3 regions of the Arthrobacter sp. R3-55 genome follow, and region 3 is predicted to be linked to each of the others. Evidence: riboswitches for the same ligand, from Rfam matches in the RefSeq annotation. Region 3 holds a riboswitch; each other region holds the start of a gene.

Region 1 (6,043 bases), 1.4 Mb from region 3:
CGGGACTGGTGGTTTTCGGTGTTGCGCTGACGGTCTTCGCGGGTCCACTCTTCCAGGTGGCCGACGGTTCCGCAGGGATCATGCTGGACCGTTCGGCCTATATCCACTCGGTCCTGGGCGATTCTGTCGAAGTGCCACCGCTTGCCCAGCCCGAGGAAGCACAGACGGGTGATGCCAAATGAGCCGTAAGCCCATCTCATTCCGCACCGAGCTCCCACTGCTCATCTGGCTGGTCATTGTCTGGGGCGCCCTGTGGCGGGACTTCAGCCCGGGGAACCTGCTTTTCGGTGCCCTGATCGCAGTCCTGGTTGCCAAGTTGTTCTATCTTCCGCCGGTGGAGCTCAGCGGCCGGTTCAACATCCTTCGCGCCATTCCTTTCGCGCTGATGTTCCTGGGCAAAGTGGTGGCAGCGAGCTTCCTGGTGTTGTTCCTGGCTGTAGTCAAGGGACCCAAGGTGCGCAGCGCCGTCGTCGCCGTTCCCCTGCGGAGCCACTCGGACCTGATGGTGACGGCCACGGGCCACGTGATCTCGTTGATCCCGGGTTCGCTGGTGGTGGAAGTGGACCGCTCAACGTCCACCCTGTACTTGCACGCGCTCAATATTTATGAAGAAGCGGATATCCAAAAGATCCGTGAGGAAACACGCGTCATCGAGGCGCGATTGATCCGGATCATGGGCACTCGGGAAGAAGTCGCGGCCTTGGATTCCGAACAGCGTCCGGGAATGGAAGGGGCAACGCTATGAAGGAATTTGTTCTCGTCGCCACAGCTGTGATCCTCAGCTTGGCCGCGGCAGGGGCTATTGTCCGCATCGCGATCGGCCCGTCGTTGCTGGACAGGGTTCTGGCATCGGATGTCCTGTTGGCCATCCTGGGCGCTGCCCTTGCAATCGACATGGCAATGAACAGGCACCTCAACAACCTCATGTTGCTGGTGGCCCTCGCGGTGATCGGGTTCATTGGATCGGTGACCGTTGCACGGTTCGTCGCGGAACGGAGGGAACAGAGCAATGAGTCCTGACGCAACCGGCGTGGATGCCGTGATCGATGCCGTCACCGCTGTGTTCCTGGTGGTTGGTGCGCTGATGTCCCTGGGTGCTGCCATCGGTTTGCTGCGATTCCCGGACCTCATGAGCCGCATGCACGCAGCCACCAAGCCGCAGGTTCTGGGACTGTTCCTCATGCTTGCCGCGATCGGCCTCCAGATGCGGACGTGGTGGGTGTGGCCTGTCCTTCTGGTGGCATGGATCTTCCAACTGCTGACCGCACCGGTGTCCGCCCACATGGTGGGCCGCTCCGCCTACCGCACCAAGCACGGCCACCGCGAGATGCTCACGAAGGATGAACTCGAGGCCGTTGTGCAGCGGGCAGCTGCGGGGCAAGAGCCCACGGAACGTTAGAACGACGCGGGGTCACCTCCGGCCCTGAATCCCCTGAGGGATGGGCAGGAAGTGACCCCGCGTTGCTTCTGTTGGTGCCTAGACGATGTCGTGGGTCTTGGCGAAGCGTGCAATGGCGCGCTGAGTGCCCCTGCTCGCCAGGACTTGGATGAGCGTGCTGACGAAGGCCGAGATCAGGGCGAAAGTCAGTGCGGAACGCAAGCTCGTCTCCATGTCGTCATTGCCCAGGGGCGGCTTGTTGCCAGTGGCCTTTTCCCACCCTTTGTTGACGAGTTTTGTACCGACGAAGCCTGCTCCGAGGCTCACTCCGGTGCCCAGCAGCTTGAAGAAGAGGTTCATGCCCCCAGCCTAGCTGGCCGTGGGCCCACCCAAGCGCTAGCGGCGGCTTTCCCGCTCCTTCAGAAACGCAGCCAGCGAACCCGCCGGTGCCAGTACCGGAACGACCGCGTGTTCTGCGGACCACACAGCCTCAACGGTTTCAAACTCCGCAATTTCTTTGAGCAGGTAATACGTGGGCGGCATGAGCTTCAGGGTCCCGGCTGCTTCGGATTCCAGGATCTGATCCACGGGCATCCACAACGACTGCCACGCCTCCGTGGTTTGATGCCGGGGGGTAGCTTCCGGGGCCGGTTTGGCAACATAAAAATAGGTGTCAAAGCGCTTCGGCATGTCCGTGGGCGTGATCCAGTTGGCCCAAGGGCGGAGATCCGTGGCGCTGATGCTCAGCCCGGACTCCTCTTGGACTTCACGGATTGCGGCACTGAGGACCGTGCCGGCACGGGTGGGCGCCTGTGAATGGTCGGTGCCGATTGAGCTTGAATGCCAGGCGGCGGCGTGGCGTTCAAGCAGGTCCGCTGGGTAGTCCCAGCCTGACTCGTCCGCAGCATCCACCCGGCCTCCCGGGAAGACCACCATTCCGGCCGCGAAATCCATGGTGCTCACCCTGTGCTGGACGAACGCTTGGAGACCACCGGGTGCATCGCGGAGCAGGATGACGCTGGCAGCGAGCCGGGGTTCGGATACATCAGTGGGAAGGGGGAGGTCGTGCTGGGGAAGGTCAGTCATGGAGGTGCCCCTTTTGCCGCGGTGGATTCTGCTGGTTCATTCTCTCAGGTCGGGTTGTGGGGTCTGGTGTGCGTGCTAGTTCCCGGGGGTGGGGCGCAGAGCGGGCCTCGCAACGTAGGGGGTGTTGTTGTGGGGCCTGGTGTGCGTGCTAATTCCCGGGGGTGGGGCGCAGAGCGGGCCTCGCAACGTGGGTGGGTGTTGTTGTGGGGCCTGGTGTGCGTGCTAAATCCCGGGAGTGGGGCGCAGAGCGGGCCTCGCAACGTAGGGGGGGTTGTTGTGGGGCCTGGTGTGCGTGTGAGATCCCGGGGGTGGGGCGCAGAGCGGGCCTCGCAACGTGGGTGGGTTTTGTTGTGGGGCCTGGTGTGCGTGTGAGATCCCGGGGGTGGGGCGCAGAGCGGGCCTCGCAACGGGCACGGGCAGAGCCGATTGTGACCGCATTCCGGCAGGGGGCCAGCGCCGGCAACACGCCCAGGTGTAAACTGAACCAGCCCATCAGGGCAGATTTGATAACGACAGGGGAGCGCCGCCGTCGTTCCTTGCAGAGATGCAGGTGACGCGAGGGCGCTGAGAGTGCGGACAGCCGCAGACCCTCGAACCTGATCCGGTTAGTACCGGCGCAAGGGAGTCGAGCTTCTCAGAGTGTCCGGAAACGGGCGGCGCAAGCCGATCCCGGGATCCGGGGAGCACTTTCCCCTCCTGTAACCTCAGGAGGCAGAAAATGACCACGGTAAACGTGAAGAAGACCAGTTATAACTGGCGTGTTGTAGACATTGTTGTGGCGGCCTTGATCGCCATTGCCGGCGGCGTGATCTTCTGGGCCTGGTCCCAGGGCGCTGCTCTGGTGTCCATCCCCATGAACGCGACATATCCGCCCCTGACAGGCTTGATCGCCGGTGGTTGGATGATCCCCGCAGTGCTGGGCATGCTCATTATCCGCAAGCCAGGGGCAGCGCTCTTCTGTGAAGCTGTTGCGGCTACAGGGGAGCTCATCATGGGTTCGCAGTACGGCACCACGGTACTCATCTCCGGCGTTCTGCAGGGTCTGGGTGCCGAGCTCATCTTTGCCGCTTTCCGGTACAAGAAGTTCAACCTGCCGGCTGCCCTCCTTGCCGGCGCCGGTGCGGGCCTCTTTTGCGGTCTCAACGACTCCTTCCTGCCTTGGGGCTGGAACATTGCCTACGAGGCCGTCGACAAACTGGCCTACATCACCTTCACCACGATTTCCGGTGCAATAATCGCCGGCGCACTGTCCTGGATCGCCACCCGCGGCCTGGCAAAGACCGGCGTGCTGAGCTCCTTCGCATCGCGCAAGGCCGCTTCGGAGCCAGTCTTCAGCTGATGTCCGCCACGCAAAGCGGCACGGTGAGGCCTGCCGCCATCTCAGCTGAGGGCTGGGGTTGGCGGCATGCCGGCCGGGCCCAAGCCGCCGTTCAAAGCCTCGATCTCCGGATTGAACCGGGAGAGCGCGTGCTGTTGCTGGGGCCTTCGGGTGCCGGCAAGTCCACGCTCCTGCATGCCCTTGCCGGCGTGCTGAGCGATGAGGAAGACGACTCTGACGAGACCGGCTCCCTGCTGATCGACGGTGTTGCGCCCCGCGAGCAACGTGGGCGCGCAGGGCTGATGCAGCAGGACCCCGAGACGCAAGTGGTGCTGTCCCGGGTGGGTGACGACGTCGCTTTCGGCGCGGAAAACCTTGCCGTTCCGCGCGAGGAGATTTGGTCCCGCGTCCATGAAGCGCTCGACGACGTCGGGTTGCGCACCGCTGCCGGCGGCGGTTTGCCACTGGATCACCCGACGGCGGCACTGTCCGGAGGCCAAAAGCAGCGCCTTGCGCTTGCCGGTATTTTGGCGATGCGCCCCGGCCTGATCCTCTTGGACGAGCCGACGGCCAACCTGGATCCGGCCGGAGTGCTGGAAGTCCGTGATGCTGTTCGGCGCTGCCTGGATAAGACCGGTGCCACCTTGGTGGTTGTGGAACACCGGGTGTCCGTATGGAAGGACCTGGTGGACCGGATTGTGGTCCTGGCGCCTGGGTCAACCGCCGGCGTCCTCTTGGACGGCCCACCGGACCAGGTCCTGTCCGAAGCCCGCACCATGCTGATGTCGGCCGGTGTCTGGGTGCCGGGGTACGTTCCTGCAACCAGGGGCCGCCTGAACCAGCCCGACACCGCGCAGCTTCTCCTGGCAACCCAGGATCTGGCCGTGTCCCGGGAAAAACCGCGGCGCAAGGGCTTCAAAACCATACCGCCCGTCCCCGCGCAATCCGGGATCAGTGCACAGGTCAGGGCAGGCCAAGCCCTGACGGTCACAGGACCGAACGGTGCCGGCAAGTCCACTTTTGCGCTCACATTGGCCGGTCTTTTGGCGCCGGTGGACGGTACGGTGAGTGCCGCCGTCGAGCTTTCCGAGGGTGCGGGTATTGACCCGTTCAAGTGGAAAGCGGAGCAGCTGATCTCCCGTATCGGCACGGTGTTCCAGGAACCGGAGCACCAGTTTGTCACAGGCAACGTGCTGGACGAATTGATGTTTGGTCCCAGGCATTTGGGCCACGGTGAGGAACGCGTGGACGAGCTCCTGGAGCGGCTGCGACTCACACACCTGGTGGATGCCAACCCCTACACGCTCTCCGGGGGCGAGAAGCGGCGGCTTTCGGTGGCCACGGTCCTGGCTGCGCACCCCAAGGTCCTGGTGCTCGATGAGCCAACGTTCGGCCAGGACGCCAATACCTGGGCCGAGCTGGCGTCCTTTCTTTCGGAGCTGTTGGATGCCGGTACGGCGGTGGTGTCCGTGACCCACGACCAGGAATTCAGTGCAGTACTCGGAGGCACGGAACTGCGGCTCGGCCCGATCTCCCAAGGTGAGGCCACGCATCAGGAAGCGGGTGCGGCGTGAGGGACGCTTTGAACATTCGCGGAAACCACGCCCTGCTGACCCGCGCCAACCCCTTGGCCAAGTTCGTGTCGGTCTTCCTGATTTCCCTGGTGCTGGCCTTGTCCATCGACTGGGTATCGGCGTCAACAGCACTCCTTGCGGAACTGGCGCTCTTCCCGCTGGCCGGCCTCACTGTACGCCTTTTGTGGCAGCGGGCCTGGCCTTTGATCATGGCGGCAGCGATTGGCGGCTGGAGCACGGCGATCGTGGCGGCGGACAGCGGCGCTGTACTGCTCGACGTCGGACTCTGGTCCATCAGCGAAGGTTCCCTTGAACTGGGGCTGGGTTTCATGCTGCGCGGTTTGGCGATTGCCTTACCGGCGATCCTGCTGATGACCTGCACGGACCCGACTGATCTGGCCGATGCGCTGGCGCAAAAGGCCAAGCTGCCGCACCGATTTGTCCTGGGCTCCCTGGCAGCCATGAGGCTGGTGGGCCTGATGGCAGAAGAGTGGCAGACAATCGGCATGGCCCGCCGCGCCCGTGGTGTCGGTTCCCAAGGCAGCCCGTTCCAACGGTTGAAGGCTACTCTCGGCCAGAGCTTCGGGTTACTGGTCCAGGCCGTGAGGAGGGCGTCGCGTTTGGCGGTGACCATGGAAGCGCGCGGCTTCGGCGGCGGGCAGCGAACCTGGGCACGCGAATCCACGT
Region 2 (6,043 bases), 340 kb from region 3:
CGAAGACTTTGAATCCGCGGTTGACCAGTTGCTCTGTTGCCTCAACCAGTTCCACGGCGTCGGGAAGGAGCGTGTGTTCGTCGGCGATGACTTCCAGCTTCACCCAATCAGTTTCCAAGGCTTCCCGGGCCAGTTCCGCAGTCATCACTGCGTCCTTGGCTGTGAAGCAGCCTGCGGTGTTGGGCAGCACGCGGATGCCGTGGTCCACCAGCAGCTGGAAAAGCGATCCCGTTTCCGCCGGTGAGTAGCGGCGCATGGCAACGGTGGTGAGCTCAGTCCCCGAGGCCAGGAGCGCCGCGCCCAGCCCATCCAGGCTGGGGGCTCCCCCGGTGCCCATGATCAACCGGGAGCCGAGGACGACGTCGTCGATCACCAGGGCGTCCGTGCGGACCTCTGTATTTGCTGTTGTCATGATTCAGCCTCCTTGGACTGCTGTTACCAGTTCGAGTTCGTCTCCGTCGGCGAGCGCCGTTGCAGCCCATTGGCTCCGCGGCACCACTTCGGAGTTACGGGCGACGGCGACACCCAGCTTGCCGCCGTCGGCCGCCTGTCCGCGGTGGTCCAGGACCCGGCCCGTGACGGCGGTGACCACGGTGCTGACCGATGCGTCATCGGCCACTGCGTGATCGGATCCGTTGAGTTTGATGTTCATGCTGTTTCCTTGTTCTCGAGATTAGGGCGGCGCAGGTTCATTGATGGCCCATCAATGAACCCGCGCTGCACTGAAACGGTCCGGGCGGAAAGCTGCCCACCGGTGGTCTGACGAGCCGTTAATCAGCTCACCCACGATCCGTGCCGCTGCGGGCGTCAGGAGGACTCCGTGCCGGAAGAACCCCGTGGCGATCACCAGGCCGTCAACATCCCCGGTGGGACCGGCTGCCCGCCCCAGCAACGGAGCGTTGTCCGGTGTTCCGGGGCGTGCCCGGGCTGTTGCTTCGAGCAGTTCGAGTTCGGCCACTGCGGGGACCAGTACTTGGGCGTCCCGCAGCAGCTGGTAGACGCCGCCTGCTGAGACCGCCTGGGAGGACGCTGACAATCCGTCCTCGCGCTGGGTGGCCCCGATGACCACGGTGCCGTCGTCGCGGGGCACGATGTAGACGGGCACTCCACGGACCATTCCGCGGACCGTGGAGCTGAGGAGCGGCTGAAGGTGTTTAGGAACCCGAAGCCTCAGGATGTCGCCGTACACCGGGCGCACGGGCAGGGTCAGACCGTCCGGGAGTCCGGCCAGTCCGGCCGCTCCCAGCCCGTTTGCCACCACCGTTTCCGCGGCGAGGACAGTGCCATCACCCTCGATTTCCACTCCTGCTACGCGATCTCCGTCCCACAGCAAGCTGTTTGCCTTGGCAGTTACGGCATAACCGCCCGCGGCACCGTGGACCCATGTGGAGTCACCGGCGCAGTGGGCTGCCAACCCCGACAGGAGGCATGAGGCCAGCTTCCGGGGATCCACCTGGTGGTCCGCGGGAATATCGAAGGCGCTGGAGATCTGTGGACTGAGGAGTGGCTCGCGATCGCGGGCGTCGCGCAGGGACAACGGCTCAACCTCCAGGCCGGCAGCAAGCTGTACTGCCCGAAGATCTGCCAACGCCCGGCGGTCCGCGGCGTCGGCACCCACGGCAAGCGTCGGCGTCGTGCGGTATCCGGTGTCTTGCCCTCTGCTACCCAGGTTGGCCGCAAACGCCGGCCACAACCGGGACGACTCGAGCATCAGCTCCAGGAGGTCTTCCTCCTGGTAGTGCAGTTCGCTGACGGGGGCCAGCATTCCGGCGGCCGCGAACGTGGCTCCGGTAGCCGGTGCGGGATCGATCACCACCACTGAGCGGCCCAGCCGCCGGGCTTCGTCAGCGACGCCCAAGCCGATGACGCCGCCACCAATGACGGCAACATCGGCATGCATGGTGGTGTGGCGGGAATCTGCCATTCCGGTTTCCTTCCCTACGCCGGTACTAGCCGGATCAGGTCAAGCGGTCGGCGCTGAAGCCCTCTCAGCCGGACAGTCATATAACGGACGTCGCGGCTCCCGCAGTACGTGCCCAGTTTAGAGGAACTACTCTGGTTTCCATGACCCCGACTGACGCCCTCGCCACCGCCCGCCTGTATCTATGCACTGATGCCCGGAGACGGCAAGGCGATTTTGAAGACTTCGTTGATGCCGCCTTCGAAGGCGGAGTGGACATCATCCAGCTGCGCGACAAAACCTTGGAAGCTGCCGAAGAGTTGGAGTTGCTGGCGGTCCTGCGCGGAGTTGCCGAACGTCACGGACGGCTATGGGCCGTCAATGACCGCGCCGATGTTGCCAGTGTTTCCGGGGCTCCGGTGTTCCACATCGGGCAAAAGGACTTGCCTTTGGGGGTGGCTCGAACGTTGCTGCCGCAGCCCGCCATCGGCCTGTCCACCCACTCCCCTGAGCAGGTCAATGCGGCCATCGCAGCCTCCCCGGGCGATGGAGGCCTGGACTATTTCTGCGTTGGTCCCCTCTGGGCGACACCCACCAAACCCGGCCGTGAAGCTGTGGGATTGGACTTGGTCACATATGCCGCAGAAGCCAGCAAGCGTGCGGAGGAGACCACCGACGGCGCCGTGCACCTGCCGTGGTTTGCCATCGGAGGGATTGATCTCAGCAACGTCGAGCAGGTAGTGGCTGCCGGGGCCGGCAGGATCGTGGTGGTCCGTGCCATCACCGAAGCCACGGACCCGACGACGGCAGCGAAGTCGTTGCTGGAGGCGCTGGACGCCGCCTGATACAGGCAGTTCAGGCTTAGTCCCCGCCACGCCGCTATGCGGTGAGGCCCAGTCCCGTCATCCGGCGCGAGTGCCGCTCGGCCAGCTCGCCTGTCATTCTCTTGACTGACGCACGGGCGTCACCACCGCTTTTCAGTGTCGGGCCCAACTGTGGGTGCTCCATGCCCACCCTTTGCGCCTGCGTGAGCGCTTCCCCCACCAACCGGCGCCCCCACAACGCCAAGCGTGAAGCCAGCCGCGGGTCATCGGCCAAGGCCCGCCGCAGCAGGACACGAAGCACTTCCGTTGCTTGGTCAGGTGAAGCCACCCGCTCCACGAATTGCTGTGTTGCGGGGTCAAGGAAGGTGGCTACAGCGCGGTAGAAGTCCGAGGAGACGGTGTCGATGACGTAGGCCTTCATCACGGATTCGAACCAGTCCGCGGGTTTGGTGCGTTCATGGAAGTGGTCAAAGGAGCGTTGGAAGGGCATCATGGCCTCTTCAGGATCGAGGCCCATCTCTGTGAGCCGATCACTCAACAACGCGAAGTTTCCGTAGGCTCCGACCGCAATTTTGGCCAGCACCGATCTGTCGTGGAGGGTTGGAGCGAATCGGGAGTCGGATGAAAGCCGGCCGAAAGCGGACAATTCTCCGTAAGCCATGGCGCCCAGCAGTTCAGGCGCGAGTTGTCCCGCAGAATCTGCGACGTCCCGGGAAGTGCCCATGGTCCAAGAGTATCCCTGGCTATCCACAAGCCTCCCTGATGGTTTGCCGGCAGAGACGGGGGTGCTACTAGGCTTACTGGAAGTGAGTTGACCGTCCGGCCTGCCTGCGGGCCATGTGTCCTCCTCCTCGCACCCATTCCCTGAAGGATGATTCATGAGTAACCCCAGCTACCCGCCCATGCCCGACAACGGGAACGGAACTCCCCCAGTACCGCCTGCATCAGGTGCCTACGGCAACCAGGGCCAGTATCAGGGCGGACCGCCGTCCCCGTATCAGCCAGGGATCTCTTCCAGCCCTTACGGTGCACCCGGCACGGGCACCCCCGCCAAGTCCTTCATGGTCACCTGGCTCCTGTCCTTGCTTCTGGGTGGCCTCGGTGTCGACCGCTTCTACTTGGGCAAGATCGGCACCGGCATTGCCAAGCTGCTCACGGCGGGCGGGCTCGGCATCTGGTCCATCGTGGACCTCATCATCACGCTGACCGGCAATGCGCGGGACAAGGAAGGCCGCCCGCTGCAGGGCTATCCGGAAAATAAGAAGAAGGCGTGGATCATCACGCTCGTTGTCTGGCTCGTCGGCCTGATTCTTGGAATCGTGTCCACCGTGTTGTCCCTGACTTTGATGGCCGCTGCGGTCCAAGGACAGGCCAAGCCCGTCCCCGCCGCACCGTCGGCTTCGCAGGAAGCCCCGGCCCCGTCACAGGGCCCTGCCGGTGACGGCAACTCCTTCGAGGTCACGGTGTCCGAGGGCAACACCGTCAACGTCACCATCCTTAACACCGGGTACACCACCGAAATCCCGGAAATGGCTTACATGAAGCCGCTCAACGGCGGGTTCCTCCTGCTGGAGGTTTCCTGGGAGACCACCGCCGGCTCCAGCTTCGTCGCGCCCAGCAACTTCGACGCCTTCGACGCTGAGGGCAAAGAAGGCGACCGGATCTTCCTTGACGACAGTCTGGGCGGTCTTCTCTCCGGCGATGTCGCCGCAGGAGACATACAGCAGGGCGTCATCGCCTTCGACATCAAAAACGGTCCCACCACAGTGGTCATCAAAAATGACGTTGGTGACAAAGCAGCCAGCTTTACCCTGACCCCGGCAGGCTAAGTCCTTACCAGGTCAAACAGCTGTGCCAAGAGCCCGTTGCCCTCCGGTGGCAGCGGGCTTTTGCGTGCGGCTGCGAAGACTATCCGCCGTTTTCGGGCTAACCTGATTTTCGTGTCACATCATCGGATAGCGCCCAACGTCGACGACTCCTCGGACCAGCTCGCTGCAGCCCTTGCGGCCCTAAGGACGGAGTTGGAACTCCCCTCTGCGTACCCGGCCGAGGCGGTGGCGGAAGCTCAGCAGGCCGTGGAAAACCTCAGGTTGCCGGAGCAAGACCTGCGGGATGTCCCTTTTGTCACCATTGACCCTGCCACCTCCACAGACCTGGACCAGGCCCTGTTCATTGATCGCGCAGGAGAGGGTTACAAGGTCCTGTATGCGATCGCCGATGTGCCATCCTTCGTAGCTCCGGGCGGGGCTCTCGATGCCGAGACCCGGCAGCGCGGACAGACTTTCTATGCCCCCGACGGCCGCATCCCCCTGCACCCCGAGGTCATCAGCGAAAACGCCGGAAGCCTGCTGGCTGACCAGGACTGTGCTGCCTTCGTGTGGGACTTCGACCTCAACGCCGATGCTGAAGTGATGTCCGTGAGCGTCGCCCGGGCTGCAGTCCGGAGCCGGGCGAAACTGAGCTACAAGGGCGCCCAGCAACAAATCGACGACGGTACGGCCCCTCCGGTCCTGCAGCTCCTTAAGGAAGTGGGACTGAAACGGGTTGAACTGGAAAGGCAGCGTGGCGGCGCGAGCCTGAACATGCCGGAACAGGAAATCGTGCAGGCGACCGACGGCGGCGGGTACAGAATCGTCGCAGCTCCCTCCCTGCCGGTGGAGGACTGGAACGCCCAGATCTCCCTGATGACGGGGATGGCGGCCGCCCAACTGATGCTCGAAGGAAAGGTGGGCATCCTTCGCACCATGCCCGCCCCGGACGAACGTTCCCTACAGCACTTCAAACGGCAGACCGCCGCCTTGGGCAAACCGTGGGACGGCCACGTCACCTACGGCGAATACTTGAGGACTTTGGATGCCTCCGACCCCCGGCAACTGGCCATCCTGCACTCGGCCGGAACACTGTTCCGGGGTGCAGGCTACACGCCTTTTGACGGTGAAGTGCCTGACACCGTCATCCAGGCAGCCATTGGAGCTCCCTACGCCCACACCACAGCACCGTTGCGGCGACTCATCGATAGATTTGTCCTGGTGATTTGCGAGGCCCTGAGCAACAACAAGGACATACCGCGTTGGGCCCGCGAAGCACTGCCCTCCTTGCCGGAGATCATGGCAGCCTCGGACCAAATGGCCGGACGGCTTGAACGTGCGGCCTTGGACACTGTGGAAGCGGCACTGGTGGCCAATCACGTCGGCCGGGAATTCGATGCGGTGGTGATTTCGGGGTCCAAGCCTTCCAACGGAAACAGCAACGGCACCAGATCCAATGGGAATGGCAACGGAAGCGGCCCCTATGGATTCATCCAAATCGCGGAACCGGC
Region 3 (6,043 bases):
GCAGTGCTGAGCGCGTTACCGGCGACGGTCGGTGTCGACGACGTCGACCCTGACCTGCTCGCCACCAGCCAAGGCTGCAACCACAGTGCGCAATGCGCGTGCGGTGCGTCCTTGACGGCCGATCACCCGTCCGAGGTCCTCCTGGTGAACACGCACCTCAAGGGATTCCCCGCGGCGGTTGTTCTTGGCACTGACCTTGACATCCTCAGGGCTGTCAACGATCCCACGGACCAAGTGCTCGAGCGCTTCTGCCAGCAACTTACTCAGCCTCGGTGGTCTCTGCTTCAGCCTCGGCCGGAGCTTCGGCTTCGTCCTTCTTGGCCTTCTTGGTGATGGCTTCCGGAATGATGACGGAACCCTTCTCCGGTGCTACGAAGGCTTCCTTCGGAGCTTTGGTCTTCAGGGTGCCTTCCTGGCCCGGGAGGCCCTTGAACTTCTGCCAGTCACCGGTGATCTTGAGGATCGCGGCAACCTGCTCGGTCGGCTGGGCGCCAACGGAGAGCCAGTACTGGGCGCGCTCGGAAGCGACCTCGATGTACGACGGCTCTTCGGTGGGGTGGTACTTGCCGATTTCTTCAATGGCACGGCCATCGCGCTTGGCGCGGGCATCCATGACGACAATGCGGTAGTACGGTGCGCGCATCTTACCGAAGCGCTTAAGGCGAATCTTTACGGCCACTTTTGTGGTCACTCCTGTTTCTGAAACGAGGTGAACCCGACGTTCTGCACCCGTGGGGCGGGCCATACTGGACGGTTCGAAGGACAAGATACGTGCACGGAGAGAGGGGCCGCACCGATCGAGTACCTGTCTATTGTGCCAGATGCCCGGAGCAAATACGACTTACGCCACCTGGGTCCGTGTGTTGTTGCTCACCCGAGGGTGGAAACTGGGGCCCGAGCGCGGGCCCGGGTGCTATTCGGACCAGACGTAGAGGCCGGAACGTTCAACCTTCTCGACGTCGGTTGCCAGGGCAGCCAACTGTTGAACGTACTGGCGGGATTGGGCGGCATCAAAGGGCATGTCGTCCTGGGCAGCCCAGGCGGCAGCAACGTCGTCGAGGACGTTGGAGTCACCTTCGCTCTCATAGGTCAGCAGTTCGGCCAGCGCACGCACCATGGCCTCGGGGACTCCGAGGAGCGCGTCACTGGTCACATCAACCAGGGCAAGTTCATAATCAGCACCCGCTGCGTGGACCGCTTGGCCCGCGAGGTCGCCCAACTGCTCCACTTCGAAGTCAGTGATGCCGTCAATCCTGACGGCGGGGCCGGCGACGTCGGCGCCCTTGTCCAGGGCAGCTGCCCTCTTGAGTGCTTCATCGTGGGTGGCAACAAAAATTTCGGCAAAGCCCATGGAAAGTACTCTCATTCCTTCGTGCTGACGGGGCGGCGGCACACAACCCGAATGGTTCCGTGCCGTCACTGCCCAGCCTAGTGCAGCAGATGCGACGCGGCTTAGCGAACTGCGACCCGCAACTTGTTCCGCCACGGATCCTCAAAGTGAAGCTCGGCACCGGTGTGATGATTCTCCACGCCTGCAACCTTCAAACGATCCGCCAGGGCGGCTACGTCCTCGGCACCAGGGACTTCAATGAGCACTTCCCCCAGACCCAGAGTGTCCTTCCGGGGGCCGGCACCACGGCTGTTCCAGACATTCATGGCCATGTGGTGGTGATAGCCGCCGGCGGAAACGAACAGCGCCTGACCATGCCAGCCCGCGGTCCGCTCAAAACCAAGGGTTTCCACATAGAAGCGCTGGGCAGTTGCGACGTCACCTACCTGCAAGTGGACGTGTCCGATTCCCGCCGCCGCCTGGTGTTGGCCGGTCACCGCAGCTTCGTTGAGGTGCTGTTGGAGGAATCGCTGCGGCGGCAGGGCCACATTGTCCATCACCACGCTCTTGCCGTCCCACTGCCACAGTTCCCGCGGCTTGTCATAGTAGAGCTCAATGCCATTGCCCTCGGGGTCTGTGAAGTAGAACGCTTCGCTGACCAGGTGGTCGGCGCTGCCCGCAAAGGCGCGGGGCTCGTATTCGGCGGCGGTAGCGATCGTCGCGGCCAGGGACGGCTGGTCTTCGAACAGGATGGCCGTATGGAACAGACCCGCCTCCCCGCGGCCTGGAATCCGGAGGCCGGACGCCGGAGCGAGATGCACCACCGGCTTCCCGACGCGCCCAAGATACAAACCGCCGTCCTGCTCGGCCACGATTTCCAGGCCAAGGGCCCGCTGATAATAGTCACTCATGACCTTCATGTCGCCAACCTTGAGCATTACCGTGCCCATGGTGAGTTCAGCCGGCAGAAGATCCTGGCTCAATGGTGTGGTCATGCGAAGCTCCTGTTTCCGCGGTGCCGCCTATCGACACCTTCTACAGACTAAATTACTTGAAGCTTCAATTTATTCCTAACGAACCAGTGAACCACGAAGAACAATGTGTTGGAGGCGGGAAACACTCTCCAGCCGGAGCCGCGGATCCTCGGAACACAGCACGACGTCGGCGCTCGCCCCTTCGCTGATCCCTTCGGCTCCCAGCCACTCACGGGCGCCCCAGGTTGCGGCGTCCAGGACCGCCGCCGGCGGCAGGCCGGCGTCGTGCAGTTCTTTCATCTCATCGGCGATCCTGCCGTGCCTGATCACACTGCCGGCATCCGTGCCCGTGTAGATTGACACGCCCGCCTCAAAGGCCTCCAGCACACGCTCGCGCCGCCGCTCCCACAGACGCATCATATGGTCCGCGTAGTCGGGAAACTTCGGAGCAGCCTGGGCGGCAATATCGGGGAAGGTGGCGATATTGACCAGCGTGGGAACGATCGGCACGGACTGCTCCACCAAGCGGGGAATGTGCCGCGGCAGCAGGCCCGTTGCATGTTCAATGCAATCAATATCGGCATCTAGCATGTGGTCGATGGTGTCCTCGGCAAAGCAGTGCGCGGTTACCCTGGCGCCCTCATCGTGGGCGGCGGAGATGGCGTCCTTCACGATGTCGGCCGGGAACGAGGCGGCGAGATCGCCGTGGCCCCGGTCAATCCAGTCCCCCACCAACTTCACCCACCCGTCACCGTCCCGGGCTTCCTTCCGAACCGTCTCGACGAGATCGCCGGGTTCGATTTCGTGGCCCAACCCACGGATATACCGCCGGCTCCGGGCAATGTGCCGGCCCGCCCGGATCAGCCGGGGCAAGTCTGTACGCTGCTGGACCCATCTGGTGTCGCTGGGAGACCCGGCGTCGCGGATCAACAGCGTACCGGCGTCGAGGTCGGCCCGGGCCTGGGCAAAGGTGGCCTGCTCGCCAACGGCGCCGCCCACTCCCAGACCAATGTGGCAGTGAGCGTCAACAAAACCCGGGAGGACCCAGCCATCCAGTACACGGTCCGGCGCCTTCGCGGGACGGACAAAGGTCAGGATGCCGTCCACGGACCACATCCCGTGGCGTTCCTCGCTGCTCGAGACGAGCACGGGTCCGGAAAATTCGATGGTGGCCATGGAAAAAGCCTAGTCTGCCGCAGTGCCTTGAAGGTTGGTGCACGCATGTGACTGGGTGCCTGTTGGCAGCTGTGGTAGCTTCGTCTACGACCACACGGGTGCCCTTGCAGGGGCTGAGATCGGACTGAAGCAGTCTGCGACCGTTGAACCTGTCCGGGTAATGCCGGCGAAGGAAGTGAGTAATCCTTTGAGCACCACCAAAACACAGCACAGCCCTGCCCAAAATGCGGTTGGATCCGCGACCCAGGCCATGAAGTCCCATTCCTTGGCCTACCGCGAGGATAAGGAGAACGGAATCCGGGTTCCCTTCACGGAGATCGCGCTGGAACCTTCCCCGAACGGCAAAGCCAACCACCCGTTCCAGGTGTACCGCACGGCAGGTCCCGGCAGTGACCCCATCATGGGATTGGAACCATTCCGCGCTGCCTGGATCGAGGACCGCGCAGACACCGAGGCCTACTCCGGGCGGCAACGAAACCTGCTCGATGACGGAAGGTCCGCGGTTAGGCGCGGGGAAGCATCAGCGGAATGGAAGGGCGCGAAACCAGTGCCTCGACGCGCCGTCGAAGGTAGGACCGTCACGCAGATGCACTATGCCAGGCAGGGGATGGTGACTCCTGAGATGCAGTTCGTCGCACTGCGGGAAAACTGTGATGTTGAGCTGGTCAGAAGCGAAGTAGCCGCGGGGCGGGCCATCATTCCCAACAACATCAACCACCCCGAGTCAGAACCGATGATCATCGGCAAAGCCTTCCTGGTGAAGATCAATGCCAACATCGGTAACTCGGCAGTTACCAGCTCCATCGCAGAAGAAGTGGACAAGCTGCAGTGGGCTACACAATGGGGTGCCGATACCGTCATGGACCTTTCCACCGGTGATGACATCCACACCACGCGGGAGTGGCTGATCCGCAACTCCCCTGTCCCGATCGGGACCGTCCCCATCTACCAGGCCCTGGAAAAGGTTAACGGCGAAGCCAACAAGCTGACATGGGAGATCTTCCGGGACACCGTGATGGAGCAATGCGAGCAAGGCGTGGACTACATGACCATCCACGCCGGCGTGCTGCTGCGCTATGTGCCCCTGACGGCCAACCGGGTGACCGGAATCGTCTCCCGCGGCGGGTCGATCATGGCCGGCTGGTGCCTGGCGCACCACCAGGAAAACTTCCTGTACACCCACTTTGACGAGCTCTGCGAAATTTTCGCCCGCTACGACGTCGCCTTCTCCCTGGGCGACGGCCTGCGACCGGGTGCGATCGCCGACGCCAACGATGCCGCCCAGTTTGCCGAATTGGACACCCTGGCCGAGCTGACGCAGCGGGCGTGGGAGTTCGATGTCCAGGTCATGGTGGAAGGACCGGGCCATGTGCCGTTCCACCTGGTCAGGGAGAACGTGGAACGGCAGCAGGAACTTTGCAAGGGAGCTCCGTTCTACACCTTGGGACCTTTGGTCACCGATGTAGCCCCTGGCTATGACCACATCACCTCAGCCATCGGTGCCACCGAGATCGCCAGATACGGGACTGCCATGCTCTGTTATGTGACGCCCAAGGAACATTTGGGCCTTCCAAACAAGGATGACGTGAAAACGGGCGTCATCACCTACAAGATCGCAGCACATGCCGCCGACCTCGCCAAGGGCCATCCCGGGGCCCATGAACGCGACGATGCGCTGTCCAAGGCCAGGTTCGAGTTCCGTTGGCGCGACCAGTTCGCCCTCTCGCTGGATCCGGAGACGGCGGAAGCATTCCACGACGAAACGTTGCCGGCAGAACCTGCCAAGACCGCTCATTTCTGCTCCATGTGCGGCCCCAAGTTCTGTTCGATGCGCATCAGCCAGGACATCCGGGACGAATACGGATCAGCGGAAGCACAAGCAGCGATCACAGAAATGTACAGCGGCATGCGCGGGAAGAGCCAGGAATTCCTGGCCTCGGGTGGAAAAGTCTATTTGCCGGAACTTCAGGTCCCCACCGCAGTTGAGGCCGGTTCAGGAAGCCTGGACTGACATGGCCCGCCTGACGTCCGCAACAAACGAACGGATAATGTGATCTCCGTCCAGTGAGTCCTGGGGCCGGTGCCCTCCCGCTGCTACCCGGCGGAGGGCGCCGGTCTCCTGGAGATAACCGGCAATTTCCTCGTAGAGGGGTTCCCACCCGCCAGTGAGTACCAAGGTAGGGACGCCGGGGACAATGTGCAGCGGAGCATCCCATGGCGGGGCCTGGAGCCTGAGCCTGCGGGCTGAACGCCGGGCTTCGGGAGAATCCAATCCCCCGGTCTCGGCAGAGAACGCCCGGCGGTAGTACTCACGCTGGTAGTCGGCATCGTTGAGCTGGTTGCGGACATCGAACAGCGGCCCCATGAGGGCACGGTGGGATGCGGTGGCTGGAAGCTCGGCAGTCAGGGACAGGCAGGCAGGCTCAACCAGGCTCAGCGAATACACCAGGTCCGGGCGCTCGATAGCTGCAAGCATGGCGGAAATGGCACCTTGCTCGTGCGCAACCACATGGCCGCCGCCCGAATCCGCGAGGGCATTGATGACAATGGCAACGTCAGCGGC

Evidence for each region. A riboswitch is a leader RNA that binds a small molecule or an ion and turns the genes downstream of it on or off. The one in region 3 is predicted to bind thiamine pyrophosphate.
Region 1: it holds a riboswitch for thiamine pyrophosphate, as region 3 does, so the genes downstream of both, M1D51_RS02500 (ECF transporter S component) here and thiC (phosphomethylpyrimidine synthase ThiC) in region 3, are expected to answer to the same signal.
Region 2: it holds a riboswitch for thiamine pyrophosphate, as region 3 does, so the genes downstream of both, thiO (glycine oxidase ThiO) here and thiC (phosphomethylpyrimidine synthase ThiC) in region 3, are expected to answer to the same signal.

The regions. Positions count from the first base shown of each region.
Region 1 is NZ_CP096423.1:512,484-518,526, forward strand. It holds gene M1D51_RS02470 (Na+/H+ antiporter subunit D) at 1-182, shown strand, start outside; gene M1D51_RS02475 (Na+/H+ antiporter subunit E) at 179-745, shown strand; gene M1D51_RS02480 (monovalent cation/H+ antiporter complex subunit F) at 742-1,020, shown strand; gene mnhG (monovalent cation/H(+) antiporter subunit G) at 1,010-1,399, shown strand; gene M1D51_RS02490 (DUF4235 domain-containing protein) at 1,478-1,738, opposite strand; gene M1D51_RS02495 (NUDIX hydrolase) at 1,775-2,464, opposite strand; TPP riboswitch at 2,969-3,105, shown strand; gene M1D51_RS02500 (ECF transporter S component) at 3,183-3,803, shown strand; gene M1D51_RS02505 (ABC transporter ATP-binding protein) at 3,803-5,356, shown strand; gene M1D51_RS02510 (energy-coupling factor transporter transmembrane component T family protein) at 5,353-6,043, shown strand, end outside.
Region 2 is NZ_CP096423.1:1,538,298-1,544,340, reverse strand. It holds gene M1D51_RS07285 (thiazole synthase) at 1-412, opposite strand, end outside; gene thiS (sulfur carrier protein ThiS) at 416-652, opposite strand; gene thiO (glycine oxidase ThiO) at 704-1,924, opposite strand; TPP riboswitch at 1,919-2,037, opposite strand; gene thiE (thiamine phosphate synthase) at 2,065-2,745, shown strand; gene M1D51_RS07265 (ferritin-like fold-containing protein) at 2,780-3,448, opposite strand; gene M1D51_RS07260 (TM2 domain-containing protein) at 3,603-4,553, shown strand; gene M1D51_RS07255 (RNB domain-containing ribonuclease) at 4,665-6,043, shown strand, end outside.
Region 3 is NZ_CP096423.1:1,882,652-1,888,694, reverse strand. It holds gene M1D51_RS08800 (RNA-binding protein) at 16-258, opposite strand; gene rpsP (30S ribosomal protein S16) at 260-679, opposite strand; gene M1D51_RS08790 (hypothetical protein) at 914-1,351, opposite strand; gene M1D51_RS08785 (VOC family protein) at 1,453-2,325, opposite strand; gene M1D51_RS08780 (amidohydrolase family protein) at 2,401-3,480, opposite strand; TPP riboswitch at 3,565-3,672, shown strand; gene thiC (phosphomethylpyrimidine synthase ThiC) at 3,668-5,491, shown strand; gene M1D51_RS08770 (alpha/beta fold hydrolase) at 5,474-6,043, opposite strand, start outside.